2 linked regions of the Sinobacterium norvegicum genome follow. The protein of the gene in region 1 interacts with the protein of each later gene in a pairwise test. Links are inferred from orthologs where the notes say so. Each region holds a gene or a part of one and is shown in the gene's direction. Other genes may lie near its edges.

Evidence for each region. The genes of interacting proteins can lie anywhere in the genome.
Region 2: the proteins of L9P87_RS02480 (region 1) and clpA interact in binary tests that used the Escherichia coli proteins (3 or more experiments, as listed by UniProt). The link is inferred for Sinobacterium norvegicum from one-to-one orthologs.

Annotation. Positions count from the first base shown.
Region 1 is NZ_CAKLPX010000001.1:576,190-579,620, forward strand. What follows is about bases 76-3,431. They hold L9P87_RS02480 (ATP-binding protein), read left to right. Parts: upstream 76-426; coding sequence 427-3,231; downstream 3,232-3,431. Other genes in these bases: cysM (cysteine synthase CysM), read right to left, coding at 76-255; acpS (holo-ACP synthase), read right to left, coding at 3,228-3,431. Outside these bases: more of cysM, read right to left, coding at 1-75. UniProt on the Escherichia coli protein: Member of the two-component regulatory system UvrY/BarA involved in the regulation of carbon metabolism via the CsrA/CsrB regulatory system. Phosphorylates UvrY, probably via a four-step phosphorelay.
Region 2 is NZ_CAKLPX010000001.1:473,725-476,783, reverse strand. What follows is about bases 68-3,051. They hold clpA (ATP-dependent Clp protease ATP-binding subunit ClpA), read left to right. Parts: upstream 68-411; coding sequence 412-2,691; downstream 2,692-3,051. Other genes in these bases: infA (translation initiation factor IF-1), read right to left, coding at 2,765-2,983; clpS (ATP-dependent Clp protease adapter ClpS), read left to right, coding at 68-388. In the rest of the region: more of clpS, read left to right, coding at 20-67. UniProt on the Escherichia coli protein: ATP-dependent specificity component of the ClpAP protease. It directs the protease to specific substrates. It has unfoldase activity. The primary function of the ClpA-ClpP complex appears to be the degradation of unfolded or abnormal proteins.

The DNA of each region.
Region 1 (3,431 bases):
CTTAATAGCGGCCGCCATAGCCAATGCTATGCCTGTATTGCCGCTGGTTGCCTCTATCAGAGTGTCGCCGGGCTTGATATCGCCTCGAGCCTCAGCCCGAGTAATCATCGACATCGCCGGCCGGTCTTTGACCGAGCCTGCCGGATTATTACCCTCGAGCTTGACTAATATAGTATTACTCGTCTCTCCTGCCAAGCGTTGCAGCCGCACCAGCGGAGTGTTGCCAACATAAGCCTCTATAGTTGGGTAATTCATTGTTATCTATTGCCTTTATGGGGGTTTTTGACACGACAAATATCGATATGACTGGTAATAGTGATCAAACGACGGCTATTATACCTGACATCAAAAATTCTTGGCGAATATAGCCTAAGATGATAACGAATAACATCGTTAAGCTAATAATTAATATAAAGAGTTGGGTTTATGGCTAATTGGAGTTTGCGCAAGAGAATTATTTTACTTGCCCTCACCCCCTCCGCGTTAATCACCTTACTACTGGGTAGCTATCAGGTGCTTAATCGCATCGAAGAACGCAACCTCTTACTTGATCAACGTGCCTATGCCAGCACCATCCAAATTGCCGCTGTCAGCAAGACCCTGCTAGCGCTCGACGATAACATACTGCTCAAGGAGCTGTTGCGCAACGCACTCGAAGAACCCGGTGTCAGAGCCATTCGCCTGTATGACCAACAGCGACGACTGATTAATCGTAGCGGACCAAAAATGATCGCCGTCAACGTTGCCGACCAACAGCGGCTGGGCGACGGCATTCAAAGCTACTCATCTGAGCTTACCCGGCGATACTCTCGGCCAATATTAACTCGAGATTTGATTATTGATAGTGCTGACAAGGCGGAGCCCATTGGCTGGGTCGAAATAGAGTACGATCTTCACAGCCTGACATTACAAACCTACCGCAACGTCATAATCAGCGTGTTACTGATCATTGCCAGCCTCACCGCCTGCTTAGTTATTGCCATAAAAGTCGCCAATAGATTCAAATCTGCCACCGATCAGATTGGCGAGGCCATTGACAACATCATCGACGGGGATTATGAGACCTTACTTACCGTCCATGGCAATGACGAACTCAGCCAGATCAGTAACCGACTCAACCTTCTCAGCGACACCTTATTACAGCTCAATATTGAAACAGAATACAATATCGAGCAAACCACCGGCGACCTTCGTCAGACGCTGGAGACGATTGAGGTTCAGAATATTGAACTGGACATTGCCCGACGCGAGGCGCTGGAAGCCAGCCGCATCAAATCTGAATTCCTCGCCAATACCAGTCATGAAATAAGAACACCACTGAACGGTATTATTGGCTTTAGCAATTTGTTACTCAAAGACATTACCGATGGTCGCCACCGAGACCAGTTGGAGACCATACGACTCTCGGCCGAGGGCTTACTGGCCATTATTAATGACATTCTTGACCTCTCTAAAATTGAGGCCGGTAAGCTGGTACTCGACAATGCATCGATTAACATTCGTGAGATTATCGAAGACTCACTCACCATGTTGGCACCCTCGGCCCACGATAAGAATTTAGAACTTATTTTGTTGAGCTACAGTGATATACCAGCCTGCGTCATTGGCGACCCGCTGCGCATCAAACAAATTACGACCAACCTGCTAAGCAATGCGATTAAATTCAGTGAGCAGGGCAATATTATTGTGCGCATTAAGCTCAAAGAAATCCATGACGGCCAAGCACTGCTTGTTATCAGCGTTACCGACTCCGGTATTGGCCTCTCTGAGCATCAACAACTCAATATATTTAACGCCTTTACCCAGGCGGACGCCTCTACATCAAGAGACTACGGCGGCACAGGGCTGGGACTGGTCATTTGTAAGCGCTTGGTCGAACAAATGGGTGGCGAGATCGGCCTGGACAGCGAGCCCGACAAAGGCGCCACTTTCTGGTACACCTTGCGGGCAAAACTGCCCAACAAGGTTGCCTCACTGCCCCCGATGGATGCTTTGGTCGAAAAGAATATCGGCCTGTATTCATGCAACAGTGCAGTCAGCTTAGCACTACGACACCAATTAGAGGGCTGGCAGGCACATGTCTATTGCTTTAACAGCAGTGAAGAGCTCATTCACAATGACAATAATATCGATTTATCGGCAACGATTATTATCCCCGATGAGGATGAGCTTGATGAACAAACCCTGACTACCATGCTGGCCAATGTTAATCAGCGGTATAACTGCCGCTCCGTGGTGCTGCTACCAACCGCCATTGGCTCTCATTACGAGTCCTTATTTGGCCAGGACCAATGTATTGCGTTAAGCCGTCCAGCGCCACATGCAAAGCTTTATCAGGCACTGGACACCATCAGTAATGACTACGACCTCATCGCAGCAGAGTTCCAACAACTCAGTGAAGATGGCGTAAAATTCAGCGTGCTGGCTGTCGATGACAATGACTCCAACCTTAAATTATTGCTCGTGTTGTTAGAAGATCTTGGCATGCATGTCACCCTGGCCCATGACGGCCAGCAGGCACTGGACCTCTGCGACCAACAGCGTTTCGATATAATCCTAATGGATATTCAAATGCCTGTGGTAGACGGAGTACAAGCAACTCGAGCGATTCGCATCGGCAACAGCCCAAACCGGACAACCCCGGTGATCGCCGTAACTGCCCATGCCCAGGCTGAAGAAAAGCGCAATCTCATGCAGGCTGGCTTTAATGATCATCTCAGCAAACCCATCGATATCGCCATCCTGGAAAAAACGCTGCACACTTGGACCAATAGCTCACAGTTTATTGAGCATGAGAGAAAATCAACAGCGCCTGTCAGCCCTCAGATACCAACCGCAAACGCTAAACCTGTCGATATTCAGCTGTGCCTTCAACGAGCCAACCAAATACCCAGCCTTGCCGTCGACATGCTGTCTGGTATTCTCAGCCGCTTGGATGAAGATGTCGACCACATTAGTCAAAACGCGGACAGCCAGCAGCTACAGACAATGATAGAAGCCGTACACAAGCTACATGGTGCCAGCTGCTACACCGGCACCCCCGCTCTTCAAAGTGCTTTATATGAACTCGAAACAGAGTTAAAGAGTCACTGTCAAGACGGCTTAACCAGCAGAGCCGGCGAATTATTAGGAACGCTGAAAACCGCAGCCAAGGCATTAAAACAATGGCACCAACAGTGTGATTTAGAGGTTATTTTTGAAGATGTACAGCGCGGCCAAAAAGCCAATTAGGCGCTGAGAACAACAAAAGCCAGGGCATACTCCTGCTCATCTGAAATCGAAACATGACAGTGATTTGCTCCCAACTCCGCCATGCGTTCAGCGGCAAAACCGTTAAGCTTGGCTACCGGTGCCCCGAGATCATTATTCAATATCTCGATATGCTGGAAACTAAGCCCCCTACCAATGCCGGTTCCCAAAGCCTTAGCCAT
Region 2 (3,059 bases), 100 kb from region 1 along the record:
ATTCGTGAGAAAGTGTGAGATGGGTAAAGTTAATAATCTTCGACTAACATTGAGTATGGGGTCTGAGGACGCATTTGAAGGAGGTCGTGGCGGCCTCGCTGTAGAGACTGAAAAGCCTCAATTAAAGCGACCGCCTCAATACCAAGTTGTATTATTGAATGACGATTACACACCAATGGATTTCGTTGTTCATGTATTGCAAGGTTTTTTTAACCTTGATGAAGAAGCTGCGACGAGAGTTATGCTGGCAGTACATCATCAGGGCAAGGGGGTTTGCGGTGTTTTCAGCAAGGATGTTGCTGAAACCAAGGCAGTGCAGGTCAATCACTATGCCAGGGAGCATGAGCATCCACTGTTGTGTGAAATAGAAGTCTCGAGTGATGAATAATACTAAAGTGAGGTTCAAAATTTATGTTGAGTAAAGATCTAGAAGCCACACTCAATTTAGCGTTCAAGGGTGCTAGAACTAAGCGTCACGAATTTATGACGGTTGAGCATTTATTACTAGCGCTATTAGATAACAGTGCCGCACAGGCTGTATTAAACGCATGCGCCGCCGATCTTGGTAAATTAAGAACTGCCTTAATTGATTTTGTCGATACTACAACGCCATTGATTCCGGTCGGTGATGAGGAACGTGAGACACAGCCAACGTTAGGCTTTCAGCGGGTATTGCAACGTGCCGTGTTTCATGTGCAGTCCTCCGGCAAGAATGAAGTGACCGGTGCGAACGTGTTGGTCGCCATCTTCAGTGAGCAGGAAAGCCAGGCCGTATTTTTACTCAAGCAACAGAGTGTTGCTCGGCTCGATATCGTTAATTATATTACTCACGGAATTTCTAAGGTCGAAGGCGGACAAAGTCCCTTGGATGGAGAAAATTCTGAGCGTGAGATCAATAGTGAAGAAGGTTTTGCTCAGGAGGGCGCAGAGGCGACGGCGCTTGAGAGTTATGCCACCAACCTTAATGAACAGGCTAGGCTTGGTAAAATTGACCCGCTGATTGGCAGAGACAGTGAGGTGCTTCGTGTCGCGCAGATATTAACTCGTCGTCGAAAGAATAACCCCTTGTTAGTCGGTGAGTCTGGCGTTGGTAAGACCGCCATAGCAGAGGGCCTGGCCAAGCTTATTGTCGACGGTGATGTACCAGAGATATTATTGGAAAGTGTTGTTTATTCGTTGGATCTCGGTTCGTTGTTGGCGGGAACTAAGTATCGAGGTGATTTTGAAAAACGTTTTAAAGGCTTATTGGCTGAGCTTAAAAAGCAGCAGCATGCGATTCTTTTTATTGATGAGATACATACGATAATTGGTGCTGGCGCCGCCTCCGGTGGTGTGATGGATGCCTCTAATTTGCTTAAGCCACTGCTAAGCTCAGGTGATATGCGCTGCATTGGGTCAACGACTTTTCAAGAGTTCCGAGGTATCTTTGAGAAAGACAAGGCACTTGCTCGTCGATTCCAGAAGATTGATGTACTTGAGCCATCAACAGATGAAACCTATCAGATTTTGAAAGGTCTGAAGTCTCGTTTTGAGGCGCATCATGAGGTTAAATACACTTCCAAGGCGCTGAAAGCGGCTTCAGAGTTAGCGGATCGTTATATTAATGAGCGTTTTTTGCCTGACAAGGCCATCGATGTGATTGACGAGGCCGGTGCATTCCAGCGATTGCAGCCTATAAGTAAGCGGAAGAAATTGATAGGTGTCGGTGATATAGAGCAAATCATTGCCAAGATTGCCCGTATTCCCGCTAAGAATGTATCCAGCACGGATAAAGCGGTGTTGTCCAAGCTTGAAGATAATCTCAAGATGACTATCTTCGGTCAGGATGATGCGATTACTGTGTTGTCTACTGCGATCAAATTGTCTCGTGCTGGCCTGCAAACTGGTGATAAGCCCGTTGGTTCTTTCCTGTTTGCCGGTCCTACTGGAGTTGGTAAAACGGAGGTTACCAAGCAGCTATCAAAGCAGCTCGGGGTTGAGTTGATTCGTTTTGATATGTCGGAGTATATGGAGCGTCACACCGTTTCTCGTCTTATTGGTGCGCCACCGGGTTATGTGGGCTATGACCAGGGCGGTCTGTTGACAGAGGCTGTTAGCAAGGCTCCGCATAGTATTGTTTTACTTGATGAAATTGAGAAAGCGCACCCGGATGTTTTTAACCTGCTGCTGCAGGTAATGGATCACGGTACACTGACAGATAACAATGGTCGTAAATCAGATTTTCGCAACGTCATTTTGATTATGACAACTAATGCTGGCGCCCAAGATATCAGTCGGCGCTCGATTGGTTTTTCTAAGCAGGATCACACAACAGATGGTATGGAGGTCATTAACAAGACCTTTACGCCAGAGTTCCGCAATAGGATTGACAGCATTATTCAATTCTCAAGCCTTAGCACTGATGTGATTTTGACCGTTGTCGATAAATTTCTTGTCGAGCTGCAAACACAGCTGGATGACAAGAAAGTAGTGTTAGAGATCGATGACAGCGCCCGCCATTGGCTGGTAGAGAAGGGCTATGATGTGCACATGGGGGCGAGGCCGATGGCTCGCATTATCCAGGAGCACATAAAAAAGCCGCTTGCAGAGATGGTTCTTTTTGGTGAATTGGCGCAGTCTGGAGGCAGTGTCCACATTACTGTTGAGAATGATGGCTTGGTGTTGGAAACTGAAGAGATGGTCGTTGCTTGATGCTTTGCATCAGCTAAGATCAGTCAAAAAAATAGCGGCATTAGCCGCTATTTTTTTGATTTTTCACCAAGTATTAACGAGCGCGGTATGTGATGCGGCCCTTGGTCAAATCATAAGGTGTTAGCTCTACGCGAACTTTGTCGCCAGTCAAAATGCGGATATAGTTTTTGCGCATCTTGCCAGAAATATGGGCGGTAACAATGTGTCCGTTCTCTAGCTCAACGCGGAAAGTTGTGTTCGGAAGGGTGTCAACAACTTCCCCTTCCATTTCAATCTGGTCTTCTTTTGCCATGCGGCGCTTCACCTTTGTGTTAAAAACGTTGTGTTTTAATTGTGCAATTTCCCAGCAGGCCATATATGGAAGCCAA